Regions from separate parts of the Peribacillus sp. SRI_006 genome, predicted to be linked through region 1. Evidence: riboswitches for the same ligand, from Rfam matches in the RefSeq annotation. Region 1 holds a riboswitch; each other region holds the start of a gene.
The links. A riboswitch is a leader RNA that binds a small molecule or an ion and turns the genes downstream of it on or off. The one in region 1 is predicted to bind cobalamin.
Positions count from the first base shown of each region.

Region 1 (5,864 bases):
GGCGGAAGCGGACTGGATCGTTGGGATGAACGCGACGCGTGCCCTAACGACCAAGCATAATGCCCAATTATCCTGCGGGAGGGTCCAAACGCCGACACTTGCGATGATTGCAAAAAAAGAAGAGGAAATAAAACAGTTCCAGCCTAAGAAATATTATGGCGTTTCGGCAATTGCAGAACCCAATTTGCGCCTCGTCTGGCAAGATGCCCAATCAAAAGATATCCGCACTTTTGATAAAAACAAGGCAGAAAAGGTTCTTGCAGCCGTTAAGGGGAAAAGTGCAGAAGTGGTTGAAGTGAACAAGGCACATAAGAAAAGTTTTTCCCCTTCTTTATATGATTTAACAGAACTTCAACGGGACGCCAATAAGAAATTCGGCTATTCGGCGAAGGAGACGTTATCGATCATGCAGCGCTTATATGAAAGCCATAAGGTCTTGACTTATCCAAGGACGGATTCACGCTTTTTATCAACGGATTTGGTTGATACGCTAAAAGAAAGATTACAGGCTGTAAGCATTAAACCATATGCCCAGTATGCATCGAGGATCCTGCGCAGCCCGATTAAAACAAATAAATCGTTCGTGGACGATAGCAAGGTTTCTGATCACCATGCAATCATCCCCACTGAGCAAACGCCGCTGCCGGGAAAACTGAGCGACAAAGAATCGAAAATCTATGATTTGGTCGTTAAAAGGTTCCTTGCTGTATTGATGCCTCCTTTTGAATATGAACAAACGACCATCACCGCAAAAATGGGGCAGGAGATGTTCATGGCAAAAGGGAAGGTCATCCTGAAGTCAGGTTGGAAGGAAGTTTATGATCACCAATTCGATGAGGAAGAAGCTAAAGAGGGCCTTGCGGAGCAACTGCTTCCGAACGTTCAAAAAGGTGACAGTTTAACCATTTCGACTGTGAAACAAACAGAGGGTGAAACGAAACCGCCGGAACCATTCAATGAGGGGTCGCTTCTTTCGGCAATGGAGAATCCCGCTCGTTTCATGGCAGGGGAAAGCAAAGAGCTCATCAAGACTCTTGGTGAAACTGGCGGGATTGGAACTGTTGCAACACGTGCGGATGTCATTGAAAAACTGTTCAATAGCTTCCTGATCGAGAAGAGAGGAAAGGGCCTTCATGTCACCTCGAAAGGAAAACAACTTCTTCAATTGGCACCTGAAGACTTGCGTTCTCCAGCTTTGACAGCTCAATGGGAGCAAAAGTTAACTGCGATAGCAAAAGGAAAGCTGCCAAAACAGGCTTTCATCGGCGATATGCGCTCCTACGCCAAAAATATCGTCCATGAAATCAAAAATAGTGACCAAAAATTCAAGCATGATAACGTGTCAGGAACGAAATGTCCTGATTGCGGCAAGCTGATGCTGGAAGTGAATAGTAAAAAGGGAAAAATGCTTGTCTGTCAAGATCGTGATTGCGGCCACAAAAAAAGTGTTTCACGTGTAACAAATGCCAGATGCCCGCAATGTCATAAAAAGATGGAAATGCGCGGTCAAGGAGAAGCACAAACATTCACCTGTAAATGCGGTTTTCACGAAAAACTATCTTCTTACAATAAACGTAGAGGTCAAAATAAAAATCAAAAAGTATCCAAAAATGAAGTATCCAATTATATGAAAAAGCAAAATAAAGAAGAGCCGATCAATACTGCATTGGCAGATGCCTTGGCGAAACTGAAATTCGATAAATAAAAGAAAAAGGATGGAGCAATCGCTCCATCCTTTTTCGGTATATTCCTGCTACGACTAAATTTCATTCAGTACGGTGCCATGTAATTCATATTCAAGTGTTTTGTCAGTGTGTGTGTGTTTATCCGAGTCTACTCGTATGAGCGTACTGAATGGTTTTTGATCACCCGGACTGAAAATTGCTTCATCATTCTCTGGATTCCATAGGCTGTAAATACTCATGATCGTATCTTCCTCCTTTGGATGAGAAGACTAGTAATTCCCATGTTTGATTATCATCCAACTCTTCAATTGACTCTAACGCTGATCACCGGGACTAAACACCGCTGCGTCATTCTCTTTGTTCCATTGGCTTCTGATTGTACTCATCATGCACTATCATCTCCTTTGGTGAGAATGTCTTACAGTATTTGTATACCCGGATGGGACAGGTTAAAACATATATTATAAAAAAACATGATTTTATCCTGAAATTAGTATTTGTATATATCGACGTGATAAATAAGACTTTTTTTACTATCAAACAGTTGTATGGTTGTTCGCCAATATTTCCAACCTTTATGCATAGTTTTGCAATCAGATTTTATTTCTATAAGGCTTGATGAAATAATTCAGCTTTGGTGCCTGCGTTTTCCTTCAAAAAATCAACAAAAGAAAACCCCTGTTACTCAGCGGAAGGACCGCTTGTAACAAGGGTTTATAATTAGCGTCCCAGATAGGAATCGAACCTACGACCTACAGCTTAGGAGGCTGTCGCTCTATCCTGCTGAGCTACTGGGACATATATTAAAGTCGACGACTTATTTATTATATTTCTTATAGGCAAACTTTTCAAGCTAATAGCACATACTTATGAAAAAAAATCCTCATGAATGTTTAGTGTGTCGCTAAGTTTTCATTTTTCCTCTTTTTTCATTAAATGGAATACTTTATTATTCGGTGGTTTTCCGGTACTATTATACTATAAAAAAATCAGGAGAATGATAGTGAAAAAATATAGAGGGTTAAGGATGGCGGCATTGCTGGGGGTTTTGCTTTTACCTGGATGCTCACAAGGGATTTTAAAGGGGATAGGCACAAAGACGGCTGCACCGATTGCGGAAGATGACATTGAAGTGGCCGAAGCGGCTGAGAATGGGACCGGGCAGGATTCGGAGGGGCAAATCGATACGGGAGGCTGGTTAAAGGCCGAGTCCCCGGTCCAGCTTCCGATATTGATGTATCACAGCATTTCTGAAGGGAATGGCCTTCGGGTTCCAAGGGAGGAATTCCGATCACAGATGGCTTGGCTTCGGGAGAATGGTTACTATACATTATCCCCTAAAGAAGCATTCCTCGTTTTAACCGAGAATCGGATGCCAAGTGAGAAGTGCGTCTGGATTACTTTTGATGATGGCTATACAGATAACTACACGGAGGCCTTCCCGATATTAAAAGAACATGATATGAAAGCAACTGTCTTCATGATCGGGAAGTCCATTGATAAAGGCCATCACCTGACTGAAAATCAAATGTTGGAGATGAGCAGGGATGGGATTTCAATTGAAAGCCATACCATCAACCATTTGGAGCTGAACCGCATGACGGCAGAGCAGCAAGAAGCGGAAATGGTTCAGTCGAAGGTGCTGTTCGACCATATCCTCGACCAGGACACGACAGTGCTTTCCTATCCGGTTGGCCGGTATAACGAAGAGAGTCTCAGGCTGTCAGAAGAAGCTGGATACAAGATGGCAGTCACTACCGAACCTGGGGGAGCTTCAAGCGACCAAGGGATGCATGCTCTGCATCGAGTTCGGATTTCACCAGGGTTATCGATCAAGGGGTTTGCGTCGCTGATTGAAAATGCTTCAAAGCATTGAAGGTGGAAGGGTCATTTCGCACTTGTTCAGAAAAATCATATAATAATCGATTCTTACATGGTGTATAATGAAGGCAGTGAAAATTATATACATATGAACGATTTGGTGTCTTAATGACTTAAAAGGGAAGTTGGTGAAATGCCAATGCGGTCCCGCCACTGTATATGGGAGCTGACGGCTGTGTACCACTGTATGAGATATGGGAAGGTGCCGTTGACGATGACCATGAGCCAGGAGACCTGCCAGAATTCGTACACCTGTAACCTACGCGGATGGGAAGGTGTGTGGCAGACCCTAAGAAAGAGTCCGTATTGATATTGTTGCCATGCAAGCATCTTCCGTTTAACGGGAGATGCTTTTTGTTTTGGGGGGTATCTTCCAGTATTGGTTTTCTCTGTTAGGTATGAAGAAATTAAATAAAAAGATTGTGGGGAATGAAAATGAAGAAGATTTTTGGTCTGATACTGTTAATGTTGCTTACTGCAGGCATGATGGTAGGCTGCAGTGGTGCTGCTGATGAAGGAAAAGAAAAAGAGCAAACGAACCATGCTCAACACGAAGCTTTCCCGATTACGATTAAAGATGCAAGTGGGGAAAAAGTTACGATAGAAAAAGAACCGAAGAAAATCGTTTCGTTGATACCAAGTAATACGGAAGTGGTCTTTGCACTTGGTTTGGGTAAAAAGGTCGTTGGTGTTTCCGACAATGATAATTACCCGGAAGAGACGAAAGAAATTGAAAAAGTTGGCGGAATGGAAATGAATACGGAGCTGATTGTCTCCATGAAGCCTGACCTTGTTCTTGCGCATGCATCAAGTGCCCATAATTCAAATGAGGGTTTACAGCAGCTTAAGGATGCTGGAATAGATGTGCTCGTAGTCAATGATGCACAAAGCTTTGACCAAGTCTATGAATCTATTGAAATGATTGGAAAGGCAACGGGAGAACATGATAAGGCAAACGAAATCGTTGCGGATATGAAAACGAAGCTCAAGGATATCCAGGAAAAAGCCAAATCCGTAAAGAAAGAGGATAGGAAGACCGTTTTAGTGGAAGTTTCGCCTTCACCGGAAATATACACACCTGGAAAAAATACGTTCATGAATGAGATGCTCCAGATTATTTCAGCGGATAATGCGGCTGCTGAATTGGACGGTTGGGCAAAAATTGATGAAGAGTCGATGATTGCTGCAAATCCTGATGTCATCATTACAACGTATGGTTATTATACGAAAGATGCAGTAAGTGAAGTGAAGGCCCGAAAAGGATGGCAAGACGTAAATGCTGTTAAGAATGGCCAAGTCTTTGATGTCCATTCTGACTTGGTGACCCGTTCCGGTCCACGCTTAATAGAAGGAGTAGAGGAACTTGCCAAAGCAGTCTATCCGAACCAATTTGACAACTAAATGGGCGTTTGCTTATTTGATTGCGTTGTTGATTTTGTTATTCGCAATGACGATAGGCATTTCCTTTGGTTCGGTGCCAGTTCCGATTCCCGTACTTATACAAATAATCGGCAAGGAGATTTTCCACTTGCCGATTTCTGCCGATCCGGATGTGATGCTTACGAATATCGTGATGAACATCCGCTTGCCGCGGGTGCTGCTCGCTGGTTTGGTTGGGGCATCACTTGCGATCGCGGGTGCGGCTTTTCAAGGACTGCTCCGGAATCCGCTCGCTGATCCTTATACATTAGGTATTTCATCAGGAGCATCGGTCGGCGCCGTATTGACGATATTTTTGAATATATCACTGCCATTCATCGGTTTATATACTCTTCCGGCATTGAGCATCTTATGTTCAGTGCTCACGATGCTCTGCGTACTGACTTTTGCAAAAAGAATGGATCGGTCGATGAAAGTGGAAACGATCATTTTAACGGGAATCATTTTCAGCTCGTTTTTAAGTGCCTTCATTTCATTGATGATTGCGCTGACGGGTGATGAATTAAGACAAATCATCGGCTGGCTGATGGGAAGCGTCTCAATGCGCGGCTGGAATTATATCGTAATCATTTTGCCGTTTTTTATCATTGGCTCGTTGACCTTGATCATGAATACAAAAGAATTGAATGCGATGACTTTCGGGGAAGACCGGGCAAAACACTTAGGTGTGAACGTTAAGCGGCGGAAAATGTGGATCTTGATAGCCGGTTCGACATTGACAGGGGCAGCCGTTGCCGTTTCAGGGGCGATCGGTTTTGTAGGATTGGTCATTCCTCATTTTGTCCGTAAGATTTGGGGACCTGACCATAAACATTTGCTTCCGTTGTCATTGCTGATAGGAGGCGGATTCTTGATATT
Region 1 is NZ_JBYCZT010000011.1:123,151-129,014, reverse strand. It holds gene AC2YHV_RS17335 (DNA topoisomerase III) at 1-1,705, shown strand, start outside; gene AC2YHV_RS17330 (hypothetical protein) at 1,760-1,924, opposite strand; tRNA gene AC2YHV_RS17325 (tRNA-Arg) at 2,410-2,483, opposite strand; gene AC2YHV_RS17320 (polysaccharide deacetylase family protein) at 2,683-3,561, shown strand; cobalamin riboswitch at 3,648-3,822, shown strand; gene AC2YHV_RS17315 (ABC transporter substrate-binding protein) at 4,002-4,967, shown strand; gene AC2YHV_RS17310 (FecCD family ABC transporter permease) at 4,930-5,864, shown strand, end outside.

Region 2 (5,864 bases), on a different contig from region 1:
GATCTGGGATGCTTCAGCAGTCGGTGCTGTCGATACGGTTATTCTTAAATATCAGCTCTTGGGAATACCTGTCCAAGTCCAAGGACTCGATGAAGAAAGTTCGACATTGCTTGAAAAACTCGCCACCTCAGAAAGTAAAATATCTTAAAGAAGTAAAATTCTGCTGAATAGAAACTTTTCAAACCGACAAAATAGATAACATGAATCATTTCCTTTTGAAAGGAGCGAAAAGCATGACACCCGAGCAGGATTATACGGCAGCAAATCTGTCACCGGATTTATTGAATGAACTGAAAAGCTTTGAAAGCAAACTTGGCGAGGAAGCCAATAAAGAATTGATTGTCATCGCCTATGAAAAAGAAAAGGAATCTTTAAATTAAGAAAAAAGACTCAAACACCCTTAATGGATGGTTGAGTCTTTTTTTGAATGTACAAAAAAAGGCTGCCCAAGTTTTAATGAGCAACCCTTTTCCTGAATTATTTGCTGAATACGTCGGTTAAGACCGGAACGATTTGTTTTTTACGCGATACAACGCCTTCCAAGACGGCGATGTTATTGTTTAATGAAACGTCATATGCCTTTTCAACCGCATATGCCGCTTTACCAAGGGCCAAGGCAACGGAATCATTAGTCAGGATATCCGTAACGACGAATAGGAACAAGTCCAATTCCTTCACTGCGATGACCGCTTCAATCGCTGCTTCCAATTCTGCTTGCTTAGCAAGGACTTCGTTCGGATCAACGGCATTGACCTGTGCTATTTCCACTTTAGCCATTCCCATGGAGAATTCCTTGGCATCAAGAGTGATGAGCTGGGCAATCGTTTTGTCGCTTAAGTCAGCTCCCGCTTTCAACATTTCCAAGCCATATTTTTCAGCGTCGACTCCAGCAATGGCAGCGAGTTCCATTGCTGCTGCAACGTCCTGCTCCGTGCAAGTCGGCGATTTGAACAATAAAGAATCGGAAATGATGGCAGACAGCATAAGACCTGCGATTGCTTTAGGGACTTCAATGCCGTTTTCTTTATAAATTTTATTTAAGATGGTTGCCGTACAGCCAACTGGTTCTGCACGGTAATATAATGGATCGCTTGTTTCAAAGTTAGCGATACGGTGATGGTCGATAACTTCCAACACACGGACTTGGTCAATATCTTCAGCACTTTGCTGGCGTTCGTTATGATCGACCAGGATTACGCCATCAGCTTCCCCTGCAACTTTTTCCACAAGACGGGGAGCATCGAATTTGAATTGGTCCAATGCATATTGAGTTTCACCATTCACTTCACCCAGACGAACTGGTTCAGCGTTGATACCTAGCTGTTTTTTAAGATCTGCATAAGCGATTGCTGAACAGATTGTGTCTGTATCCGGGTTTTTATGTCCAAAAACTAATACTTTTTCCAAGATTTTATCCCCTTTTTCATAAATATTTTTCCGCGAATCCCCTCAGTGCAATAACGGAGAGCCACCTTTACTAGACACTTTATTTTAACACAAAATCCCGTAAAATCAGCGCTTGATTTATCCATTCCCCCATAAAATCTTTCATTCCCCCACCCTCTTCCATCACTTTGTCAATAGATAAGGGTTGGTTTTTTTCAAATATATTAGTTGAATTATCATCGTATATGGCTTACGATAATATAAGCAGAAATACTAGATATTGATTACATAAACAATTCCAATAACTATATATAGAATTTTTATAATCCAAGGTGCCAGTGATGGCTGAAAAGGGAATCCGGTGTAAACCCGGAACTGTCCCCGCAACTGTAAATGTGACGAAATGAGAAAACCACTGTATAGCTCTCTATACGGGAAGGACTCAAAGTAGGATGATCATGAGTCAGGAGACCTGCCTTGAATTTTTCACGTTTCTTATTCTTCGGGGATTGAGATGATGAAACGATAGTATAACGGCTATTTTTTCATGCCTCTTTTATTCTATCGTTTGATCCGCTCAATTCTTTGGGCGGTTTTTTTATTTTAGCGGAAGTTAACAAGGAGGATTATTAATGACTCAAACATATAACTCTACCATAAGTGAAAATGACACAGAAGCGAAATCCATCCAGCTTGAGATGTTATCGAAGGAATTCGAAGGCCGTCTCGATATGGAAAAGTTCAAAAAGCGTTTTACAAAATGGCTTGATCGCAAAAGTGACTCAACCGAAGAACAGGCTTCAAAAAAACTGATTCAGCTCGCTCTTGAAGGCGTGGATATCGATGCCCCGGATTGGACTTTCGTTGCTGCAGCAGAACTGTTGAATACAATGTATAGGGATGCACAAGCCAATCGAGGTTATGAAGGCAAGAGTTATGGCCCATTCTATGAGCTGATCACAGAACTCTCCCAGCTATCGGAAGGTCAGCGTTATCCCATTTATAAACCAGAACTGCTATCTTCATATACAAAAGCGGAAATTGAGGAATTGGGATCGGTGATCGACCCGGAAAAAGATAAATTATTCTCTTACATAGGCATCTACTTATTGAATGACCGTTATCTGGCCCGCCCAAAAAAGGACAAGGTCTTCGAACTGCCGCAAGAACGTTTCATGATCATCGCGATGGAAATCATGCGAATGGAAAAAACGGAGCACCGCCTGCAACTGATAAAAGAAGCATACTGGGCCATGTCCAACCTTTATATGACCGTTGCGACTCCTACACTCTCCAATGCAGGTAAAACCCATGGACAGTTAAGCTCCTGCTTTATCGACGCAATTGAAGATTCTATCGACGGAATTTACCTATCAAACTACGATGCGGCAAAAGTATCTAAATTCGGCGGCGGTGTTGGTCTTTACGTCGGTAAGGTTCGCTCGCTTGGTTCCGATATCCGCGGTTTCTCTGGAAACAGTTCCGGCACGACGCCCTGGATTCGACTATTCAACCAGACAGCTGTAAGTGTCGATCAATTGGGGCAACGTAAAGGTGCCATCGCGATTTACTTGGATGCCTGGCATAAAGATATCATGAGCTTCCTCGATTTGAAGACTCAAAACGGGGATGACCGATTAAAAGCACATGATATTTTTACAGGTGTATGCATACCGGATTTATTCATGGAGGCTGTACGCGACAGAAAAGAATGGTATCTTTTCGATCCGCATACCGTTAAGCAAACCCTTGGATTTTCACTTGAAGATCTTTATGACGAAAAGAAAGGCGAAGGAAGCTTCAGGAATCATTATGCACTTGCTGTCGAGGCCGCAGAAAATGGCACGCTTCCAAACTATAGCTTTGAAAAAATCAATGCGATGGACATCATGAAAAGCATCATGATTTCTCAATTAGAAGAAGGCGTACCGTATATGTTCTACCGCGATGAAGTGAATCGGAAGAATCCGAATAAACATAAAGGTATGATTTATTGTTCTAACCTTTGCACGGAGATTGCCCAAAACCTAAGCCCTTCGACGATCACGGATGAATATGAAACAGAAGATGGAGATGTTGTTGTGGTTCGTAAAAGCGGCGATTTCGTTGTCTGCAACCTTTCATCCATTAACTTGCCCCGAGCGGTGGGCAGCGATGTTCTGGAAAGATTGATTCCCATTCAGATCCGTATGCTGGACAATGTCATTGATGTGAATAATCTTCCTGTCAAACAAGCATCCATCTCGAACAAACGGTACCGGGCAATTGGTTTAGGAACGTTTGGATGGCATCATTTACTTGCCACACAGAATATTTATTGGGAATCCGATGAGGCTGTTCGCTATGCAGATGCTTTATACGAAAAGATCGCTTACTTAACTATCAAGGCATCCAACGAACTGGCCAAGGAAAAAGGATCTTACCCATACTTTGAAGGTTCTGATTGGCATACAGGGGACTATTTCGAACTGCGTGACTATACAGATCAAAAATGGCTGGATTTAAAAGCAGACGTGCAGGAGCACGGAACCCGTAATGGCTATTTAATGGCGATTGCCCCCAATTCATCGACAGCCAAAATCGGTAATTCCACGGATGGAATCGATCCTTTGTATGAAATTGAATTTTACGAAGAAAAGAAAAACTTCAAATTCAAGGTGACCGCACCAGGCTTGACGCCAAATACGTATGAATATTATAAAAAGACGCGATTCAATTTGGATCAACTGGAAAGCATCAGGCAAAATGCAGCCCGCCAACGCCATATTGACCAAGCAATCAGCTTTAATCTGTATGTACACAATACAATCAAAGCGAAGGTCCTTTTGGACATCCATTTAACGGCATGGGAAAGCGGGTTGAAATCAACGTATTATGTTCGTTCGACGTCTTCCGAATATGACAATGCCTGCGAAAGCTGTTCAAGTTAACGTCAATCATGACCCAGTAATCTATTCTTAAAGGAGTTTTCACGAATGACCAATCATATAAAAAAAATTCGGATGCTCGAACCGACGCATCCAACAAAGGCAACCGGTGTTTTCAAAGGAGAAGCTTCAGGCTTCCTCCTTTGGAACGATATACAGTATGAAAAATTCTATGATACCTATACACAGCTCATCAATAACTTTTGGAAGCCTTCGAGCGTGAACATGATTCAGGATAAAAAGCAGTGGGGCGAATTGGATGAAGATATCCAGGACGCTTTTCTCGATATCCTTACGATGATTGCTGGAATGGACAGTCTTCAAACGCCCACTTTAGTAGAGATCCTTCGGTACATAAAAGATCCGGCGGCAAAAGCTATTCTGGCCAACATGGCCCAGCAGGAATCGATCCATAATGAGTCTTATTCCTATATCCTTGCTTCCTTGATTCCGGTAGGCAAGCAAAAACAGCTTTTCGACCGCATCAAAGAACATCCTGAAGTGATTAAGCGTAACCAACCGATCGTTGATGCTTATCAAACGTTCGTGGACGATCCCAGCCCTCAGCATTTATTCGAGGCACTGATCCATTCAACGAACCTTGAAGGGATTTATTTCTATTTGGCTTTCGCCTTTTATTATAATCTAGGGCGCCAAAATCTAATGACCGGTTCAGCTACGATGATATCCTATATTCATCGCGATGAAATGGTCCATTTCGATTTCATTGGCATGCTCGTTCAAATCTTGATGTATGAATATCCTGAGTTAAATAATGAAGAAAACACGAAGTTCATCTATACAACGATTGAAAAAGCAGTCGAACTCGAAAAGGAATGGTCTGAATATATGCTCGAAGATATCCAAACGAAAGCCGATCTCGATTTGGAAGAATTCAATGAGTACATCGAATATATCGCCAACAAACGGTTACGTATGCTAGGCCTTGAAAATTTGTATAAAGAGTATGGCGAGAACCCGATGCCATGGATCAAAACGTTCGATGATGAATCCATCGGCCTTACCAAAACCGATTTCTTCGAACAGAAGTCAAGGACTTACAGTCAAGTAAATGCCAGCAATGGGTTCGATGAGCTGTAAAATCGCCATTGTCTATCATTCTGCCGGCGGCAATACAAAAGCGCTTGCTGAAGCCCTCGCTGCCCTTTTACCTGAGGCTTTCCTATATCGAATGAATGAATTCGATTTACGTACATTGCCGGATTACGATGCCTTGATCGTCGGCACCTATACATGGGGCAATGGGGAGCTTCCCGCTAAATCAGCTGCCTTTTATAAAGAATTGGAACAGTTGCCTATTGCTCGCCTGAAAACGGGAGTCTTCGGCACTGGCGAAACCAACTATAATCATTTTTGTGGGGCGGTCGATCATTTCCGGGATATGTTATTTGCGAAGAGCCAGTTATTGGTGACATTGAAGATAGAACAGATGTATCAAGAATCAGACCTGCACAGACTTCAAAAGTTCGCTTCGCTATTCCAGAACTGACTGAAAGGGGATTGCGTTTTCGCATATCCTCTTTCAGTGTT
Region 2 is NZ_JBYCZT010000008.1:98,887-104,750, forward strand. It holds gene AC2YHV_RS13185 (SulP family inorganic anion transporter) at 1-148, shown strand, start outside; gene AC2YHV_RS13190 (hypothetical protein) at 234-380, shown strand; gene AC2YHV_RS13195 (manganese-dependent inorganic pyrophosphatase) at 478-1,407, opposite strand; cobalamin riboswitch at 1,700-1,880, shown strand; gene AC2YHV_RS13200 (ribonucleoside-diphosphate reductase subunit alpha) at 2,019-4,316, shown strand; gene AC2YHV_RS13205 (ribonucleotide-diphosphate reductase subunit beta) at 4,362-5,414, shown strand; gene AC2YHV_RS13210 (flavodoxin domain-containing protein) at 5,386-5,823, shown strand.
Region 2: it holds a riboswitch for cobalamin, as region 1 does, so the genes downstream of both, AC2YHV_RS13200 (ribonucleoside-diphosphate reductase subunit alpha) here and AC2YHV_RS17315 (ABC transporter substrate-binding protein) in region 1, are expected to answer to the same signal.

Region 3 (5,864 bases), on a different contig from region 1:
TATTAACATGTATATCTCCCCCTTTTAATTAACATAAAAAAACACGGGCTCTATGTGTCCCGCGCAACTTTCTCTGAGGAGGTATTCCCTTAATAAAGCATATTCGGGTGTCCCCTTTTTGAGTTGGACAAAAGCCTCATCCTTATTAAAAAAGGCTTTATTTTAAAGAATTTGGGTTTAATGCATGTAATTCCGGCAAAACAAAAAAGCCATCCCTTCTGATCAGGACGTCGTCGAAATAGATGTCACCGCCCCCATATTCCGGACGCTGGATCAAGACCATATCCCAATGTATCGATGACCGGTTTCCATTATCCGCTTCATCATAGGCAAGTCCGAGAGCCAAGTGCAGGCTCCCGCTTATTTTCTCATCGAACAAGATATCGTCCATAGGTTCCAATATGTATGGATTGATTCCAATAGCGAACTCCCCTATAAACCGGGACCCTTCATCAATATTCAGAATTTGGTTCATTTCAGGGTCACGATTGGAAGTCGCTTTAATGATTTTCCCCTTTTTCAAGTTCAATTCTATGTCACTAAAGGTGATTCCTTCATAGGTTGTGGGTGTGTTGAAGGATATCCTTCCATTAAGACTATCTTTTATGGGTGCCGTAAATACTTCCCCATCCGGTAAATTCTTTTTTCCGGCACATATGACGGCTGGCATGCCTTTGATGGAAAAGGTCAAATCTGTCCTTGGTGAAACGATCCTGACTTTGTCAGTACGTTGCATCAATTGTTTTAACGGCTTCAAAGCCGTCTCCATTTTCCCGTAATCCATTGTGCATACGTTCAAAAGAAAGTCTTCGTACCTATTGAACGTCATGCCGGCTTTTTGCGCTGCTGCCTTGGTGGGATAATTAAGTAAGACCCAACGTCGGTTGTTTACATAAAAAAGTGTAGGGGAATTCATGGCCTCCCCTTGAAGACGGTGCCTCTCGATGGGAACATCAGTCATTTCCGCAATGTTTTCTTCCCCAGTGATGATGATGACCGCATCGATATCCGTATATTTCTTCAAGGCCCATTGCGAAGCTGTGTCAAGCTGCTCCTTCACATTCCCTAGTAACAGGTGGCGGCTTATCTCATCGTCCTCGAGTTCCACATATGGATAAGCACCCACTCTGTATATTTCATCAATCAACTCTTTCAATAATGGTTTCGTGTTGATATGCCCCCGTATGAGGATTCTCTCTTTAGGCTGTAATTGTATCGAATGATGAACCAGCCTGGCTGCAAGCTTCGTTATCCTCTCATCCTTCATCTGCCTATCCCTTATTTTTCGAGTTCGCGAAGAGTTTCAAGCGCTTCTTCGACGTGGCCTTTAACCTTTACTTTTCGCCATTCTTTGACTACATTTCCAGCCTTATCAATCAGGAAAGTTGAACGTTCAATGCCCATATACTCCTTGCCGAAGTTCTTTTTCAATTGCCAAACATCAAATGATTCAGCCGCTTCATGATTTTCGTCAGCCAGCAGCAGAAAAGGCAATCCATGTTTTTCGATGAATTTTTCATGACGTGCCGCTGGATCTGGGCTGATACCAAGGATGACCGCGTTCAATTCCTCGAATTGCTCATTATGGTCCCGGAAATCACAGGCCTCCGTCGTGCAACCTGGCGTCATGTCTTTTGGGTAAAAATATAAAACAATGTTTTTCCCCTTAAAATCCGATAGGGAAACCATTTCACCATTGTTTGCAGGGAGTTTGAAATCAGGTGCTTTTTCGCCAATTTTAACAGTCATATTGAACCCTCCATTTCTTTCATTATGGTAAGAGTACCCAATAATCGAAAGAAACACAACTTTCATTTATCCTTCCTATCTTTCTGCTCCAGATCGATCACCGTACGAATCACGAACGCTGCCGGCAGTGTATACCCAATGAAGGCCTGAATGGTAGCTATCATCCTTCCCATGCCAATTGGGGCTATATCTCCATACCCTACAGAAAACATCGTCATCGCACTAAAATAAAAAGAAGTCTTCAATTGCTCATAGAAAGTCCCATCCAACCGATTGCCCATATCAAGAATCACCGAATGATTCTGAAGCTCGTATAATAAATAAATCAGTGCAAATCCAACTAATATCGTCGCATATAAATTGCCAAGCCACAGCATATCCTCTAGAGAAAATTTCTTTCCTCCCGACTCAACAAGAAATAACGTACGAATGCTCATCACCATGCAAAAAATGATCCCTGCAATCAAGATGTAGAAAGTCATCCCCCACGCCCCATTTCAAAACGCCACTTCCTCTATACATACTCCCTGTCCAAACAATATATTCTTTTTAGGAATCAGCCTTATCACCGACAAACGCATTAAACGGAAACTTTCCCTAATCCTTTTTCCATGTTGACCCTTTTGGTGGGATATGTTAAGATTGTCTAAATTTTTATAATAGTTTTTATTTTATAAATATTTGACCTGCAAACAGTTAACAAGGCAGGTTTTGCAAAATTTCATATGTGGAAATAGGTTCCTAATTTTCATTAGGATTAAAAGGGAAGTCCGGTGTAATTCCGGCACGGTCCCGCCACTGTAATGGGAATGTTAGCGTCTTTCGATATGCCACTGATCAACGGATCGGGAAGGCCAGCCGCTAATGATATTCCCTAAGTCAGGAGACCTGCCTATTTCGACAACACTGTTTTAACCTACGGGAGATAGGGAGGTGTTAGGGACCTTATAATTGTAAGGGGCATTTTGCATGCCACTTTATTTTAAGCATTTCTAACTTTCTTTTTTGACGGTTAGGAATGCTTTTTTTTTGTTCGATCAATTGAATGTAGGAGGATGGGAATTTTGAAGAGCAGCAGTTTGGGTTACCCTCGAATCGGGGAAGATCGTGAATGGAAACGTACATTGGAAGCTTACTGGTCCGGTAAAATCGATGAAGCGGAATTTACGTCACAACTAAAGGCAATCCGTATAGGCAACTTACAAAAACAGCAGCAACGGGGCATTGATATCATCCCTGTCAACGACTTCACTTTCTATGATCAAATGCTCGATATGTCCGTCATGTTCGGTCTTGTTCCTGAACGTTATTCAGCTTATGAAGGCGGAAGTGTCCCCCTTTCCGTTTATTATTCAATGGCCCGGGGAAACAATGATGAAGTCGCTTCAGAAATGACGAAATGGTTTAATACAAACTATCACTATATTGTCCCTGAATTAAAACTGGCACAGCTTACTTTAACAGAAAATAAACCACTTACAGCATATCGGGAAGCCAAGGAAAAGCTAGGGATCGAAACGAAGCCCGTTTTGATTGGACCTTATACTTTCCTCTCCCTTTCAAAAGGCTTCAATAAACAGGAAATCCCTGGCATCATCCTGAGACTGCTTCCCCTATACACGCAAATCCTGCGGGAGTTGGAGCAAGAAGGCGTGAAGTGGGTTCAAATGGACGAGCCTTCCCTTGTTTCATCCATTTCCAAAGATGATATGCAAACCGTTACTTACCTCTATGAAAAACTGAATGAAGCAGCACCAAACCTGAACATCATGCTACAAACATACTTTGATGCCGTGGAACACTATCAAGAAGTCATCGAATTAAAAGTCCAAGGAATCGGTCTTGATTTTGTACATGATAAAGGGAGGAATTTAAGTAATCTTGAGGCGTTCGGCTTCCCTAAGGACAAAGTGCTTGCAGCGGGTGTGATTGACGGAAAAAACATTTGGCTATCCGATTTATCCAAAAAAATCGAATTGATCGAGACACTTAAGAAACAGGTAGCCGAGGACCAAATCTGGCTACAGCCCTCTTGCTCCCTGCTTCATGTCCCGGTGACCGTTCGTAATGAAACCGCCCTTTCAAAAGAAGTGAAAGAGGCCCTTGCTTTCGCTGATGAGAAACTTGAGGAAATCACACTTTTGGTCAAAGGGAATAATCAAGGCATTGAAGCAATCGCCGAAAAAGTCGATGTCAATAAATTCACGATTCAAACGTTAGCCAATTCAAATGTCCGAAATCACAGGTCTGTACAATCCAATGTCGAAAAGGTTAAAAACAGGACTGCCGGCCGTCAGCTTCCATTTAAAGAACGTTACCAAAAACAACAGGAATTTTTCAAATTACCTTTTCTCCCTTCGACTACGATCGGCAGCTTTCCGCAGACATTTGAAGTTAAACAAGCACGCGGGAAATTCAATAGAGGAGAATGGACAGCCAAGCAATATGAAACATTCGTTAACGAAGAAATCGGCAGGTGGATCGAAATCCAAGAAGAAATCGGTTTGGATGTTCTCGTTCATGGGGAATTCGAACGGACGGATATGGTTGAATACTTCGGTCATAAATTAGGCGGATTCGTCTTTTTAGAAAAGGGTTGGGTACAATCCTATGGATCCCGCTGCGTGAAACCGCCAGTCATCTACGGCGACATCCATTTCATCGAACCCATGACAGTCAAGGAAAGTGTATACGCACAATCACTGACGAAGAAGACGGTGAAGGGAATGCTGACAGGTCCTGTTACGATTTTGAACTGGTCTTTTGTCCGTGATGATATTTCCAGGGAGAATGTTTGCTATCAGCTGGCGCTCGCTTTGGAAAAAGAGGTCATTGCCTTGGAATCGGCTGGAATTAAAATGATTCAGGTTGATGAGCCTGCACTTAGAGAAGGTCTGCCATTGAAAAAAAGCGATCGCGACGAGTATTTGAACTGGGCAGTGAATTCATTCTTGATATCCACATCAAGCGTGGAGGACACAACCCAAATTCACACGCATATGTGCTATTGCGACTTCAACAGTTTCATGGATGTCATCTCCTCCCTCGATGCCGATGTAATTTCCATCGAAACATCCCGCAGTCATGGGGAGCTAGCTTCCGCATTCGAGGAAAAAACATATGAAAAAGGCATTGGCCTGGGGGTGTATGATATTCACAGCCCGCGTGTGCCGGCAGTGGAAGAAATGGTCGATATGATTGAACGGGGCATCAAGGTATTGGATAAAGACCAGTTTTGGATCAATCCCGACTGCGGCCTGAAAACAAGGGGTATCCCGGAAACCGTCGCTTCCCTGAAAAACATGGTCGAAGCAGCAAAAGTCGTCCGTAAAATCCTTTTAGTAAACCAGCAGGCAAATGATTGAAAAGAACGCTGCCCATCCAACACAGCAGTCACGGACTTTTTTAACCGACCTTGTTTTTCCACCGGATACAAATCATCATAATACCATCTTTGGCGGAAAAGTAATGGCCTATGTTGATAAAATAGCTTGCATTTCCGCTATGCGACATTGTCGAAAACCCGTTGTGACTGCTTCAAGCGACTCTTTTGATTTTTTGGCCCCCATCAAAACAGGGGACGCGATCAACCTTGAAGCTTATGTCACCTGTGCTCATCGCACATCAATGGAGGTATACGTGAAAGTGGAGCGAGAGAACCTATTAACAGGGGAAAAACAGCTTACGGCACGCGCTTTTTTAACGATGCTTGCCATTGATGAAGACGGTAAGCCGACAAACGTACCTCAGGTCATTCCGGAGACGGAAGAGGAAAAACAGCAATATGTTCAAGCCCAAGCAAGATATATCGAAAGAAAGAAAAAACGGAACTAAACAAAAACCCCTTCAACATGAATGCTGTTGAAGGGGTTCTTTCAGTTCCCTGCCCCGCGGTACCTCTTCACTCCCTGATTCCATATGAAAACGGATATCACGAAAAAGGCAACTCCAATTACAGGTGTGGCAAATGCATATGCATACCACTCTTCTTTTCTTAGGAAATAAGATGCCGGATAGACACCGACAAACGCGAATGGCAGCACCCATGTAAGGACAAAACGGATGACCTTATTATAAATATCAACAGGATAGCGCCCGTAGTTCCCGATATTGTA
Region 3 is NZ_JBYCZT010000003.1:367,364-373,227, reverse strand. It holds gene AC2YHV_RS06010 (D-2-hydroxyacid dehydrogenase) at 1-9, opposite strand, end outside; gene AC2YHV_RS06005 (aminopeptidase) at 158-1,267, opposite strand; gene bcp (thioredoxin-dependent thiol peroxidase) at 1,279-1,749, opposite strand; gene AC2YHV_RS05995 (potassium channel family protein) at 1,812-2,231, opposite strand; cobalamin riboswitch at 2,468-2,659, shown strand; gene metE (5-methyltetrahydropteroyltriglutamate--homocysteine S-methyltransferase) at 2,805-5,114, shown strand; gene AC2YHV_RS05985 (acyl-CoA thioesterase) at 5,107-5,583, shown strand; gene AC2YHV_RS05980 (ABC transporter permease) at 5,625-5,864, opposite strand, start outside.
Region 3: it holds a riboswitch for cobalamin, as region 1 does, so the genes downstream of both, metE (5-methyltetrahydropteroyltriglutamate--homocysteine S-methyltransferase) here and AC2YHV_RS17315 (ABC transporter substrate-binding protein) in region 1, are expected to answer to the same signal.